One region of the Mesorhizobium sp. CNPSo 4684 genome, then DNA from elsewhere that is predicted to be linked to it. Evidence: predicted binding sites of a transcription regulator. Region 1 holds the regulator's gene; each other region holds the start of a gene.

What was found. Region 1 encodes LexA, which represses DNA repair genes until DNA is damaged. Its sites were predicted from a motif close to TGTTCNNNNTGTGTTCNG; they were not measured.
Region 2: AC04SG_RS29120 (helicase-related protein) is a predicted target of LexA. The motif match lies at 1,425-1,442, and genes of this name have one in related genera.
Region 3: dinB (DNA polymerase IV) is a predicted target of LexA. The motif match lies at 2,114-2,131, and genes of this name have one in related genera.

What each region holds. Positions count from the first base shown of each region.
Region 1 is NZ_JBWLUX010000003.1:20,330-25,337, reverse strand. It holds gene trpD (anthranilate phosphoribosyltransferase) at 1-56, shown strand, start outside; gene trpC (indole-3-glycerol phosphate synthase TrpC) at 61-873, shown strand; gene moaC (cyclic pyranopterin monophosphate synthase MoaC) at 876-1,358, shown strand; gene AC04SG_RS03120 (molybdopterin molybdotransferase MoeA) at 1,358-2,563, shown strand; gene lexA (transcriptional repressor LexA) at 2,681-3,433, shown strand; gene AC04SG_RS03110 (ComEC/Rec2 family competence protein) at 3,440-5,008, opposite strand, start outside.
Region 2 is NZ_JBWLUX010000043.1:31,105-36,112, forward strand. It holds gene AC04SG_RS29110 (FAD-dependent oxidoreductase) at 1-295, opposite strand, end outside; gene AC04SG_RS29115 (TetR/AcrR family transcriptional regulator) at 374-961, shown strand; gene AC04SG_RS29120 (helicase-related protein) at 1,608-5,008, shown strand, end outside.
Region 3 is NZ_JBWLUX010000018.1:8,207-13,214, forward strand. It holds gene AC04SG_RS18130 (HlyD family type I secretion periplasmic adaptor subunit) at 1-445, shown strand, start outside; gene AC04SG_RS18135 (excalibur calcium-binding domain-containing protein) at 541-810, shown strand; gene dinB (DNA polymerase IV) at 814-2,055, opposite strand; gene AC04SG_RS18145 (hypothetical protein) at 2,284-2,487, shown strand; gene AC04SG_RS18150 (hypothetical protein) at 2,966-3,727, shown strand; gene AC04SG_RS18155 (hypothetical protein) at 3,920-4,327, shown strand; gene AC04SG_RS18160 (hypothetical protein) at 4,597-4,818, shown strand; gene AC04SG_RS18165 (hypothetical protein) at 4,862-5,008, opposite strand, start outside.

The DNA of each region.
Region 1 (5,008 bases):
ACAGCGGCCGGGCGCTAGGCGTGCTCGACAGGCTGGTCGAGATTTCGAACGGATAGGGCCGTGGCTGACATTCTGCGCAAGATCGAGGCCTACAAGCGCGATGAGATCGCGGCGGCAAAGGCGCTGATACCGCTGGCCGAGATCAAGGCACAGGCGAAGGATGCCGACGCGCCGCGCGGCTTTCTCGCGGCGCTCGAGGCGAAGCGCAGATCGGGCAACTTTGCCCTGATAGCCGAGATCAAGAAGGCGAGCCCTTCCAAAGGGTTGATCCGTGCCGATTTCGACCCACCGACGCTGGCGCAGGCCTATGAAAAAGGCGGCGCCGCCTGTCTTTCGGTGCTGACCGATGCGCCGTCCTTCCAGGGCGCGCCGGAATTTCTAACCAACGCCCGCAAGGCGGTGTCGCTGCCCGCGCTGCGCAAGGATTTCCTGTTCGATCCCTACCAGGTCTACGAGGCGCGCGCCTGGGGCGCCGACGCCATCCTGATCATCATGGCCAGCGTCGACGATGCCTTGGCGAGCGAATTGGAAGCGACCGCATTCGAACTCGGCATGGATGCGCTGATCGAGGTGCACGACGAGGCCGAGACGCAGCGCGCGGTAAAACTGTCGTCGCGGCTGATCGGCATCAACAACCGCAATCTGAGGACGTTCGAGACCAGTCTTGAAACCTCCGAGCGGCTGGCGTCCATGGTGCCGGGCGGCCGCTTGCTGGTCAGCGAGAGCGGTATTTTCACCCATGACGATTGCCTCAGGATGCAAAAGGCCGGCATCGAAACCTTCCTTGTCGGCGAAAGCCTGATGCGGCAGCAGGATGTGGCGGCTGCAACGCGCCTGCTTCTGACAGGCAAGGCGACAGCCGAGGCGGTCTGACGATGACAGCCGCCCTCACCCATCTCGGCGCCAAGGGCGAGGCCAACATGGTCGATGTCGGCGACAAGGCGGAGACGACGCGCACGGCAGTCGCCGAGGGCTTTGTCTCGATGCGGCCTGAAACCCTGAAAATGATCCTCGACGGCGACGCCAAGAAGGGCGATGTGCTGGGCACAGCGCGCATCGCCGGCATCATGGCAGCCAAGAAGACGCATGAGTTGATCCCGCTCTGCCATCCCCTGCTGTTGACCAAGGTGTCGGTCGACATCGAGCCGGACGCGGCGCTGCCCGGCCTCAGGGTCACCGCGCTCGCCCGCGTCACCGGCAAGACCGGGGTCGAAATGGAAGCGCTGACCGCGGCCTCGGTGGCATGCCTGACTATTTACGACATGGCCAAGGCGGCCGATCGCGCCATGGTGATTTCCGGCATAAGGCTGGTGGAAAAGACCGGCGGCAAGTCCGGCGACTACAAGGCGGGCGCCTGATGGCGCTGGTTCCGGTGGCCGAGGCGCTGGAGCGCCTGCTGGAAGGCGCTGCGGCGCTGCCGGGTGAAAGCATCGCCCTGGCGGATGCGGCCGGCCGGGTGCTGGCGGAACCTGTCGTGGCGCTGCGCACTCAGCCGCCTTTCAACGCGTCCGCCATGGACGGCTATGCGGCGCGGGCGCAGGATGTGGCATCCGCCCCGGCGCGGCTTTCGGTGATCGGCATGGCGCCGGCCGGACGCGGCTTTGACGGCTCGGTCGGCAGGGCGGAGGCTGTCCGCATTTTCACCGGCGCGCCTCTGCCCGAAGGTGCCGACACGATCGTCATCCAGGAGAATGTCCGCGACCTTGGCAATGGCCATATCGAGGTCACCGAGCCGACCGCGAAAGACCGTAACATCCGCCGCCGTGGACTGGATTTCTCGCAAGGCGACCTGCTCCTGCAAAAAGGTCGCGCGCTCGATCCGGCCGCATTGTCGCTTGCGGCGTCGGCCAATCATCCGATGCTCAACGTCGTGCGCCGGCCTCTGGTCGCGATCATCGCCACCGGCGACGAATTGCTGCCGCCGGGGCGTGACCCCGGTCCGGATCAGATCATCTCCTCCAACGCTTACGGCGTTGCGGCCGCCGCGCAGTCTGTCGGCGCCAAAGCGCTTGATCTCGGCATCGCGGCAGATCGCAAGGCCGAGATAGCGGCGCTGGTGCGCAAGGCTGTCGCGGCAAAGGCCGACGTCATCGTCACGCTCGGCGGCGCCTCGGTCGGCGACCACGACCTTGTGCACGATGTACTGACCGGCGAAGGCATGAAGCTCGATTTCTGGAAGCTCGCCATGCGCCCGGGCAAGCCGCTGATGTTCGGGCGTCTCGGCGACATCAGGTGCATCGGCCTGCCCGGCAATCCGGTGGCGAGCCTGGTCTGCTCGCAGCTGTTTTTGAAGCCGCTTTTGGCGCAGCTCGGCGGCCGCACGCACCGGCAGGACATCCGCCCGGCGCAGCTTGGCGCCGCGATGCCGGCCAATGACCTGAGGCAAGACTATGTGCGCGCCGTGGTGAGCGAAGAAACCGGCGCACGGGTGGCGACGCCGTTCGGCATCCAGGATTCCTCGATGCTGAGAATGCTGGCCGACGCCAACGGCTTGATCGTGCGCGAGCCCTTCGCTCCGGCCGCCGCCGCGGGTGCCGCCTGCAGCGTCCTGATGTTACGCTGAACAAAACGTCAACACATTCATTAAACTTTAAAAGGTTGCGGAACACAACTGGAACAGATAGTGTTTGTTCTGGGTTTGTTTTTTCTGATTCTGGTTTCAGGACCCGTGGGGGCCGCGATGCTGACGCGCAAACAACATGAACTTCTGATGTTCATCCATGAACGCCTGAAGGAGAGCGGAATCCCGCCGTCTTTCGACGAGATGAAGGAGGCGCTCGACCTCGCGTCCAAGTCCGGCATTCACCGCCTGATCACGGCGCTTGAGGAGCGTGGTTTCATTCGCCGGCTGCCAAACCGGGCGCGCGCGCTGGAAGTGCTGCGGCTGCCCGACTCGATCGCGCCCGGCCTCAATGCGGCGAAGAAGTTCTCGCCAAGCGTCATCCAGGGCAGTCTCGGTCAAGGTGGTCAGGGGCAAGGCGGTATCGGCCGCCAGATCAAGCCGGCCTCCTCGTCTCGTTCGATGTCGGCCGGCAATGACGACGCCGTTTCCGCGGTGTCGATCCCGGTGATGGGCCGCATCGCCGCCGGTGTGCCGATCGACGCCATCCAGCACCAGACGCATTCGATCTCGGTGCCGCCGGACATGATCATGGGCGGCGAACACTACGCGCTCGAGGTCAAGGGTGACTCGATGATCGAGGCCGGGATTTTCGACGGCGATACGGTGATCATCCGCAATGCCGATACGGCGAGCCCCGGCGAGATCGTGGTGGCGCTGGTCGACGAGGAGGAAGCGACGTTGAAGCGCTTCCGCCGCAAGGGCGCCTCGATCGCGCTGGAAGCCGCCAACCCGGCCTACGAAACCCGCATCTTCGGGCCGGACCGGGTCAAGGTGCAGGGCAAGCTGGTCGGCCTGATCAGGCGTTACTAGAGCCGGCTACTTTTCGCGCTGCTTGTAAGGCGGCAGACCGCGTGCTTCGCGTGAGAAGCGGCGTTGCTCGTGCCAGGGACGATAGGGCTTGTCGACGGCGAAACGGATCATTGGCGCTGTCGCGGCCGATTGTGGGTCGAAGAAGACGGCGGCACTGCCATCGCGGGCAAGTTGCTTCTTGGTCACGACCAGCACCAGCGAGTCGCGGCACGGATTGTAGGCGGTGGCGTCGTCGATGACGATCAGGCTGGCGTAGGCGCAGGCTGGCCGCGCTGTGTTGCGGTCTTTTGCCAGCGCGATGATGGCTCCGGCCGGGTGCCGGGCAATGCAGAGATTGCCTGTGCAATAGAAGGGCGAGCCGGGCGGCAGGTCCAGCGGGTCTAGATCGAACCGCGTGTCCGTTGCCTCGAAAATCTCGGGCGGGATTATGGTTTCCGCCCTCAGCGCGCGTTTCCAGTTGTCTGTGGTGAATTCGTTGGAGCGTTCCCGGTTGAGCGCGAGTTCGCCGCCACCAATCGGCAATGCCACCAGATGCGCATCCTCGGAGATGAGCACATCGGGCGTGCGCACCTGTGGCACAGTCAACAGGCCGGCCAGCGCGAAAGGCACGGCCGCCAGCCTCAGCCAGGTGGTGGCCATGGTGGCGATGACCAGGGCGACCGCCACCAGCAGCACCGAGCGGATAGAGATCAGCCCGACGGCATCGATCGGCGAACGTTCGGAAATCCAGGCGGAGATGGCGATCATCGCCGCCAAGCCCTTGCCCATGACATAAAGGAACGGTCCATCGGCGCCGAACGGCATGGCCAGCGCGCTGAGCACGGCGAAGGGCATGACGATCAACGACACAATCGGCATCACGGCCAGATTTGCGAGCAGGCTGAGTGGCGACACGCGCTGAAAATGCCAGATGGCAAACAGCAAAGTGGCGCTACCTGCGATGATCGATGTCATGGCGAGGCCGCCCATGGCCAGCACGAATTTTCGCGACAGAAAGCCGACGAACGAGCGCCTTGCGGGCGGCGTTCTCACCTTGTCGGCGCGGTAGTCGGCCCAGCCGGCATAGGCGCCGACAAGGGCGGCGGTGGCCGCAAACGACATCTGGAAACTCGGGCCGACAACCTCATGCGGCGACACCAGGATGACGGCGATGGCCGAGATCGCCAGATTGCGCATGGTCAGCGCTGCGCGATCAAACAGCACCGCGACAAGCATGACCGCCAGCATGATGAAGCTGCGCTCGGCGGCAACCACGATGCCTGAAATGACGAGATAGGCGGCGATGGAAACAAGCGCCGCGGCGGCGGCATATTTCTTGACAGGCCGGCGCGAGGAGAAATCGGGAAACAGCGCGAAGGCGCCGCGCAACAATGCCATGATGGTGCCGGCGACCAGCGCCATGTGCAGGCCCGAAATGGAGATGATGTGGTAGATGCCGGTGCGCCGCATAGCCTCGTTGACCTCGTCCGGAATGCCGGCGCGAACGCCGACAATGAGCGCCGCGGCAATCTCGCCTTCGGCGCCGCCGATTTTGCCCCTGATATGGTCGGCAATGTTTTCGCGCGCATTCTCGAT
Region 2 (5,008 bases), on a different contig from region 1:
AGGGATATCTTGATGGAAGCTTGCCGAAATCGAGTTTGAGCAGCGCCCGGTTCCGGTCGCGGATGGCGAAATTCTCGAGCTTCACCGAAAGCTCGCTCAGCCGCTGCGTGACGCCCAACGGCTCAAGCGATTCCAGCGTCTGCGCATGTATGACACCGGCGCGCGAGGTCTGCAGGCCGTGCGCCAATTTGTCGATCAGCACATGATCGACGCCGGCTTGATGCAGCGCGATGGACAGCGCCAGGCCGGTCGGGCCGGCGCCAATGATCAGGACTTCCGTTGTCTCGGGCAGCATTTCCCCATCTCCATTTATCAACAATCGTTGACTTTCTAATGAGCCCGGTTGCATTTGTCAACAGGTGTTGGCATATGCATGTTCATGACCGAGAATCACCCGAAAAAAATCACCAAGTCGGACCGCACACGGGCCCAGATCCTCGAAGCTGCGCGCCGCCTTTTCGCCGAGGGCGGCTATGACGGGGTATCCATTCGGGATGTCGCCGCGCAGGCTTCGATCGATCCAGCCATGGTGATCCGCTATTTCCACAGCAAGGATGAGCTGTTCGCCAGGGCGGCGGTCGTCGACCTGAAACTGCCCGATCAGCGGACCGACCCGGCTATGATCGGCGACACGCTGATCAGGCGCTTTCTCGTAAACTGGGAAGGTCCGGCCAACGGGCCCGGCATGATAATCCTGCTGCGCTCGGCTGCGTCGAACGAGCACGCGGCCGAGAAGGTCCGGGACGTCTTTGCCAACCAGGTGAGGCCGATGGTTGCGTCGATAGGCGACCCAGCCGACGCCGGACGGCGCGCCGGGCTGGTTGCCAGCCAGTTGCTGGGCCTGGCGACGTGCCGATATCTGTTGCGGCTTGCGCCCGTCGTGGCCCTATCGCATGAGGAAATCATCCGAAATGTCGGACCGGTTTTGCAACGTTATGCAACAGGCCACGACGCGGGTTGACCGTCGGTCACCGAGAGTGCTGTCGTGGCGATTGCCCCGTTCCGGCACGCAAAGATTAACGGGGTCCGCCTGGCCTGTGCGAAACCCGCTTCAAAAGCTGTGAATTCTCGGTGGGCAAGCTGTGGATAACACAACATATTGGGGTGAACAAATCGGGAAAACCCGCCCATCGCTGATTCGTCTCCGATTCGTTCCGGCTTTGACCGAAACGTTAATGGCGAAGGCCGAAAAGCTCTGCCAAATGGTTAAAGCTGGTTAAGAAAAGACAATAATTTCATAACCTTGGCCAACGACCGCTGAGCAGTGGCCATTCTTCGCCGGCGAAGGTTAATGGCAAAGCCCGCCCTGCATGAATCGGGCCAGTTCAATGGATTCAGCATGTGGTGAGACTCCCGGTCGCAAAATCCACATGTAGCCGTGAACAAAAGCTGAATCTGCTGGAGTCACTGATTCGTAGCCGATTCGTTCCAGACTCGTTCCAACTGTTAATCGGGAGCCAATCCGGACCTCGAACGAGACTCCCGAACTGACGGCCGGAACATTCCGCTTTCGCTTCGCGCCCGAAATCCCTATGTGTCGCCTGTCATACGCGCCATGCGAGGCGCGCTCCCGACAACACGATGCAGAAAGCCTCATTTCCAGGCCGATGAACATCCAGCCGAAACACACCCAGCCACTGATCCTGTCGGGCCGCGACGTGACCGCCGTGCTGGGTCCGACCAACACCGGTAAGACCCATCTCGCCATCGAGCGCATGGTCGCGCATGAGAGTGGCATCATCGGCCTGCCGCTGCGGCTGCTGGCGCGAGAAGTCTACGCCCGCGTCTGCGAAAAAGTCGGCGCTCACAAGGTGGCGCTGATCACCGGCGAGGAAAAAATCCAGCCGCCCGGCGCGAAATATTCGGTCTGCACCGTCGAGGCCATGCCGCGCGAGACCGACGCCGCCTTCGTCGCCATCGACGAGGTGCAGCTTGCCGGCGACCTCGAACGCGGCCACATCTTCACCGATCGCATCCTGCACCTGCGCGGCCGCCAGGAAACGCTGCTGCTTGGTGCCGCCACCATGCATGGCATCCTGCAGCGCCTGCTGAAGGGCGTTTCGGTGGTGACGCGGCCGCGGCTGTCGCACCTCGCCTATGCCGGCTCGAAGAAATTGACCCGCCTGCCGCGTCGCACCGCCATCGTCGCCTTCTCCGCCGACGAGGTCTACGCCATCGGCGAACTGATCCGCCGCCAGCAGGGCGGCGCTGCCGTCGTGCTCGGCGCCCTCAGCCCACGCACCCGCAACGCCCAGGTGGCAATGTTCCAGGCGGGCGACGTCGACTATCTCGTTGCCACCGACGCCATCGGCATGGGTCTCAACCTCGATCTCGACCATGTCGCCTTTGCCCAGAACCGCAAATTCGACGGCTACCAGTACCGCAATCTGACGGCGGCTGAGCTCGGCCAGATTGCCGGCCGCGCCGGCCGGCATTTGCGTGACGGCACATTCGGCGTCACCGGCCAGGTCGATCCGCTGGACGAGGAACTGGTCAAGCGCATCGAGGGTCATGAGTTCGACCCGGTGAAGGTGCTGCAATGGCGCACCGCGCATTTCGATTTTGCCAGCCTCGACGCACTGAAGCGTTCGATCGAGATCAACGCCCCGGTCGACGGGCTGACGCGGGCGCTGCCGGCGGTCGATGCGCAGGCGCTCGAGCATCTCTCCCGCGACGAGGACATCCGCGCGCTCGCCACCAACGCCAAGCGCGTGGCGCTGCTGTGGGAAGCCTGCGCCCTGCCCGACTACCGCAAGATCGCGCCGGCCCAGCACTCCGACCTCATCGCCTCGATCTACACGGACCTCGCCAAACACGGCCATGTCGACGAGAACTACATGGCCGAGCAGGTGCGCCGGGCCGACACGACCGAAGGCGATATCGATACGCTGTCGCACCGCATTGCCCAGATCCGCACCTGGACATTCGTGTCCAACCGGCCCGGCTGGCTGGCCGATCAGGCACACTGGCAGGAAAAGACGCGCGAAATCGAAGACAGATTGTCGGATGCGCTGCATGAGCGGTTGACGAAACGGTTTGTAGACCGCAGGACTTCCGTCCTCATGCGGCGCCTTAGAGAAAATACAATGCCTGAAGCCGAAATCAGTCCTACCGGAACCGTCCTTGTCGAAGGCCATCATGTCGGCGAGTTGCAAGGGTTCCGCTTCACCGCCGACCAGAGCGCCGGCGGCGAAGACGCCAAGGCCGTGCGTACGGCAGCGCAAAAGGCGCTGGCCGCCGAGTTCGAGGCGCGCGCCGAACGCTTCGGCGCCTGCGCCAATGGCGACCTGGCGCTCGGCTCCGACGGCACGCTGCGCTGGATCGGCGCGCCGATCGGCACGCTGGTTGCCGGCGAGGACGCGCTGAAGCCGCGCCTCGTGCTTTTGGCCGACGAGCAGCTGACCGGCCCCGCCCGCGACAAGGTTGCTGCGCGCGCCGAGCGTTTCGTCAATTTCCAGATCGAGTCGCTGCTGAAGCCGCTGGTCGACTTGAAGAATGCCGAGCAGATCACCGGCATCGGCCGTGGCATCGCCTTCCAGCTCGTCGAGCATTTCGGCCTCATCAACCGCCGCGACATCGCCGAAGAGATGAAGTCGCTCGACCAGGAGGGACGCGCTGCCCTGCGCCGGCTCGGTGTGCGTTTTGGCGCCTACCACGTCTTCGTGCCGGCGCTGATCAAGCCTGCACCCGCCGGCCTGATTACGCTTTTGTGGGCGCTGAAGAATGACGGCAAGGACAAGCCCGGCTTCGGCGACGTGGTGCACGCGCTGGCCTCCGGCCGCACCTCGGTGGTCATCGACCCGGCTTTCGACAAGACCTTCTACAAGCTCGCCGGCTACCGCAATCTCGGCCGCCGCGCCGTGCGCATCGACATTCTGGAACGGCTGGCCGACCTGATCCGCCCCGCGACCAACTGGAAGCCCGGCCTCGGCCAGCGCCCGGATGGCGCCTATGACGGCCAGTCCTTCATGGTGACGCCGCCGATGATGTCGATCCTCGGCGCCACCGCCGACGACATGGAAGAGATCCTGAAGGGTCTCGGCTACCGCGCCGAGCCGAAGCCGCCTGCAGAGGTGAAGGCGCGGCTGGAAGCGCAGGACAATGCGGCGCGGGAAGCGGCTGCGGCAAAGCTGGCGGAAGCGGCTGCAAAGGCCGCGGCGGAAGCCGCCGCAGCGGATGCTGTCACCGAAGCACCGGCCGAGGGTGCGGAGCCGGATGCGGCTGTTGAAGCTACCGCCGCAGAAGTTACGTCAGAGAATACCGCAGAGTCCGTCGCCCAACCGGCAGCGGCTGTTTCTGAAGATCAAATCGAAGCTCCCGCGGAAATCGCTGAAGGAGTCCCGCCCGTTACAGAAGCTGTTGCCGACGTCACCGTCGCCGAAAGCGCCGACGCCCTTACCTCTCCCTCGATGGGGGAGGTCGCGGCGCGAAGCGACGCGGGTGGGGGTGACGGCGCTGACGAAGCAGGTCGTGCTGACGCCGCCGACGCTGGAGATGCAACTGACGACGCCGGCGCTGCCCCCACCCCGGCGCTGCGCGCCGACCCTCCCCACGAGGGGGAGAGTGGGACTGGCGAAGCCGCGCCAGAGGCTGAAGAGCCAAAACCGATCCTGTTGTGGCGGCAGGGCCGTTTCGAGCAGCGCCCGCGTCATCGCCACGAAAACCGCAGAGACAATCGCCCGCGCAACGGCCAGGCAGCCCGAACCGATGCGCCTGCCGACGCTGCTGGCGGACAGCCGGCACCGGGCGGGCGGCCGGCCTATCAGGGCCGGCGCGACCAGCGCGACGGTGCCGCCAAGCCGCGCTTCGACCGCTCGAAGTTCAAGCCCAAGCCGCAGGCCGAAGGCGAACAGCGCCGCGATGGCAAGCCGCCAGGCGAGCGTCCTCGCGAAGGCCGGCCGGATTGGAAAGGCGGCAGGCCGGAGGGCAAAGGCGGCTCACAAGGCGGCAAGCCGGCCTTCCAGGCCAAGCCGCGCGAGGAACGTCCGGTGCGTTTCGATCCAGACTC
Region 3 (5,008 bases), on a different contig from region 1:
CCGAGCGCCGCAGGACGGCGTCGTGCAGCAGTCCATCGCCCACACGATCGGCGGCGTCATCACCCCTGGCCAGACGATCATGCAGATCGTGCCCGACAGCGACAGCCTGACCGTCGAGGCCAGAATCGCGCCAAGCGACATCGACCAGCTATGGATCGGCCAGCCGGCCGCACTGCGCTTCTCGGCCTTCAACCAGCGCACCACGCCGCAGATCAACGGCACGGTCGAGCGCACCTCGCCGGACACGACCACCGACCAGCGCACCGGCATCAGCTACTACACCGTGCGCATCGCGACCACGAGCGCGGAAGTGGCTCGCCTTGGCGAGATCAAGCTGGTTCCGGGCATGCCGGTCGAATCCTTCATCAAGACCGCCGACCGGACCGTGATTTCCTACCTCGTCAAGCCGCTGCAAGACCAGATCAACCGCGCCTTCAGGGAGTGAGGCCAAAGGGCGTGCCAAGGATGATGCTCCTGCCGTTCCTGCGTTGGCCAATGCATCGCCGCCACGGCAGGTCGGGCAGGTTGAGATGGCTGGCCATGCTGGCCCCGTTCATCCTATTGTTCGGCTACATCGTTTCCGGCTTCCTGGGCGTTCGGTTCGACTCGCCCTGGGCCGTGCTCAGGCACCTTGCGGCATTTCCGAACTGTAGCGTTGCCCGTGCCGTCGGCCTGGCCCCTGCGCATTTGGGAGAACCGGGCTACTGGCCGACGCACGACGCCGACCATGACGGCATAGGTTGCGAGCCCTGGAATGGGAGAAATGCAAGCGGCGTCATGGTGCATCGCTATTGGCGCACCGGCCGATAGTTTTCACAGCTCCTTTTCCGCCAGTTCGCGGAAGGCGTCGGGGACCGAGCGCCGGGCTTCCAGCGCCACCGCGCCATAGCCGACCGCCTCTCTGCCAAAGCGCTGGCGGATCTTGTCGATGGCACGGTCGGCGCCAAAGCGCGCCAGGCCCTTTTTGCTGCCGGGCCGCTGCTTCTCGTCATCGAGGCCGAGCGGCAGCTCGAGCTGCAGCTCGGCATTTTCTTCCAACTGCGACACCGAAATCGCCAGCAGCGAGATGGTCTTTTCCCGAGGGTTGGCGGCCAGCACGCCGCGCACCAGCTCCTCGGCGATTTCGGCCAGCATCGCGGTCGCCGAAATCGGCTGATCGAGCGTCACCGAGCGCGTGACCGCGTGCAGATCGGCGAAACGCACCCGCACCGTCACCGTGCGGCCGGGCCGCGATTTTGCCCTGAGCCGGCTGGCGACCCGGTCTGCCAGATGCAGAAGAACAGGTCCGAACACATGGGCCTCGGCCGGCCGCTTGCCGAGCGCCGATTGCGCGCCGGCCGAATGCGCCCGCCGGTGCGTCTCGAGTTTTCGCGGATCTCGGTTCCACGCCAGCGATGCCAGCTTCTCGCCGGCGGCGGGGCCGAGCAGCCGGCGCAACGCGCCGCTGTGGGTCTTGGCCAACTGGCCGATGGTCTCGATGCCGATCTCGGCCAGCCGCGCTTTGGTCGCCGGGCCGACGCCCCACATCAACCCGACCGGCAGGTCGTGCAGGAAGGCGAGCTCCGTTGCCGGTTCGACCACCACCACCCCGTCGGGTTTCGCCACTTGCGAGGCGATCTTGGCCAGGTGCTTGGTGCGCGCCACGCCGATCGATATCGGCAGGCCGAGTTCGGCCAATACACGCCGCCGCACCCTGGCGGCGATCTCGGCCGGCGACCCGAACAGATGCGTGCAGCCGGCGACATCGGCAAAGGCCTCGTCGATCGAGATGCGCTCGACCAGCGGCGTGAAATCGTCGAGCACTTTGATCGCGGCGTCGCCCAGCCTCTGGTACTCGCCGAAATTTCCGCCGACAAAGATCAACTGCGGGCAAAGCTCCCGCGCGCGCCGTCCCGGCATCCCGCCGCGGACGCCAAAAACCCTGGCCTCGTAGGATGCGGCCAGCACCACACCACCGCCAACGGCAATCGGCTTGCCCCTGAGCGACGGGTCAAGCAGCTGCTCGACCGAGGCATAGAAGGCATCGAGATCCGCATGCAGGATGGTGGGTTCCATCCCGGCCGTTCCTTTGGGCGTTGCAGCATTAGCCGCGTCTGTTGCTAGGGTGGTTTTGACGAACAAATAGAGAACAAACGGGGTCCGCTGTCAAGCGAGGCGCTTACCTCCGGTGAATTCGCTGGAGAACCGGCCGTCGATGGAGCCGCCTTGTCAGGGGCCGGGGGAACATTGTGTCTCGCCGCCGCGTTCATGGTCTCGTTGGGACATTGTTTCGTGGAGGCTGGTATGGGCCAGTTCGAGATGATCGACCTCGTCAGCGTCGTTGACGCCTGCACGAGCGATCGCGTTGCCGGACACTGCGTGTCGATGGCCAAGGCGGTGGAAGAATTGCGGGTGCTGACTGGCGATTTCGTGTCGCCGGACGAGGCGGTGGCCAATGCCCTGTCTGCGGTGGCGCTGAGGCGCGGCTGCGCCGTGCTGTTCCGATGAACAACCGGGCGCCGATATCCTGCTGATGCCATAGGGCCCAATGCCGCAAGCGCCTGAAAGGCGATGCCTTCGGGGCGACAATCGACCATCACCGATGCTCCGAACGCGTGGGTGCCGGCCCTCAATCCATCCGCGTCGAAAGCAGGCTCTGCAGGTGCTCGCTCATGTCGAATCCGTATTCGACACCTGTTCGGCAAATCACGCGACGGTCTTGGTTGCGACCTAAGTATCGCAGCAATTAGGCCTAAGGTCTGATCAGTATAGGGCGTCAGTCGCGCAAAGGGCCGATCCGCTCGGCGGTGTTCATATTTATCTTTATATATCAATTATTTACAAGATCTTGTCCAACCTTTTGCCGGTCGATTATCGCGTATCGCAACCACATTTATCTAAAGTTTACTCCATCGAATTAGCAAATTCTCATATGGCGCTGCTATAGCGAGTCGGCGGAGGTGGGCTATTCCCCCGAGGAGGTATTATGACATCCCGAAAAACCCTTTTGGCGGCGCTTGCCGCGTTTGCGCTCCTGGCCTCTCCGGCCCTGGCTGGTGCTGGTGGTAACGGTGGTGGCCACGGCCATGGTGGTGGCAACGGCGGCGGTAACGGCAATGGCGGCGGCAACGGCAATAGCGGCAGCGGCAAATCCGGCAACAGCGCTTCGCATGGCAAATCGGCATCGGCTCATGCCGGCAAGAAGGCCTCGACCGACGACCAGGCTGTCGATGACGTCGAAGTCGCCGCGACGCCCAAGGAAAAGAACATCCACGCCAAGCTTGGCCGGCTGAACTCGCTGCAACGCAACATCAACGCCTATATGAACTCCAAGAGCAAGAAGTTCGCCGGCGTGCAGGCTTATGTGACGGCGTCGGCAGTTGCCAAGAACGCCCAAGCCGCGGTTGACGAGGCAAATGCTGCGGTGACGGAAGCCCAGAACGCGGTGGCCGCCCAGCAGGCGGCCTTCGATGCGGCGCATGTGGATACGCCTCCAACGCCCGAGGAGCAGGCGGCCCAGGACGCAACGATGGCGGATCTGGAGGCCGCGGTCACGGATGCTGAAGCGGCGGCTGCCGCGGCGCAGACGGCTGCCGATACGGCTACCGCCAACATCCCATCGCTCGATGACGCACTCGCCGATATGGCCAACAAGCCGGTCGACCCCGAGGTCACCGACTGGGCCAACGGCGTGCTTGCCGACAAGATCGACCAGATGGCCGCCAAGCTGGCTCCGGCAACGCCGTAAGCCGATCGCGGCTGAAACGGCCCAATAGAACGACCATGCCGCCGGGTTCGCCCCGGCGGCTTTTTGACGGGCCGAGGGAACTGCCGGTCCCTGGGGGAAAAGCGTTACTAATCCAAAGGACGGTATGGAAAATCTTCACTCCTAAGTGTAGCCTTCGCGATGCTGGGGTAAACGGCATCGGGGGAGAACGACATGCCTAAGGTTTCAGAGCTCTTTTTCAAAACCGCCATCGTGTTCCTCATATTGGGAATTGCGGCCGGCCTGCAGATGGCCATCTCAGGCGATCACAGCGCCTTCCCGGCGCATGCGCATATCAACCTGCTGGGCTGGGTGACGAGCGCCATCTTCGGCGGTTATTACGCGCTCAATCCGCAAAAGGCGGCGCGCCGCATCGCCATGATCCACTACTGGCTCTATACGGCTGGCGTGGTGATCATGCTGCCGGCGCTCTACGTGATGTTGCAGGGAAACCCGGCGATTGAGCCTGTCGTTGCCGGCGGCTCGCTCATCGTCGCCGCTGCCGTTCTGATCTTTGCTTTCGTGGTTTTCTCACCCGAAACGGCACGTTCGGCCGTAGCCGTACCGTCGGCTTCTCGCTGACTGTCCGCGCAAGGTGATTGAAGTCTGACCCGCGTTGCGAATAGCGAGGCGGGTTGATTTGGCCTAATGGCCGCAGTCAGCGGTTGCGGCGCGTGCCGCCGCTTCGGCTGCCGGCCCCTCCCGTATTATTTAGTGACCATTTGGCGCTGGAACCTTCCCTGGTACCGCGCGTTGCCGCGACTGTATTCGTGCTGCCTTATAAATAGGCAGCACGAATACAGCTAAGCGGGCAAGGGGCAAAACAGGGTTGGGGGAGGAGCACGACCACCATGTCGAAAAGAGAAATCGGAACGTCCGCCTCACTGGGCCGACGCGTTGCCGATCTGAAGGCCAGGATGCGAAACGCCAGGATTACCGAATACGAGATGCAGGCCTTCCAGAAGGTCGCTGCCATCATGGGGGGTAGCGAAGGGTCCCTACGCATCGATGCCGACGACCTGATCGCGGCGTCCTTCGTCACCGAGGCGCTGGGCGATTCCGCATCGAATTGAAGGGTCCGGTCGGGCAACCGTCGGCACTCAAGCGGGATCGATCTCAATGGCGCTTGAAATACTGGACTTCGCGTTCGTGTTTTTCGGCCGCCTCGCGGCTGTCGAAGGTGCCGAGGTTGCGTCGTCGTCCGGTCTTTTCATCGACCTTGCGCGAATAGAGGCGGTATTTTCCTGATTTGAGTTTTCTGAT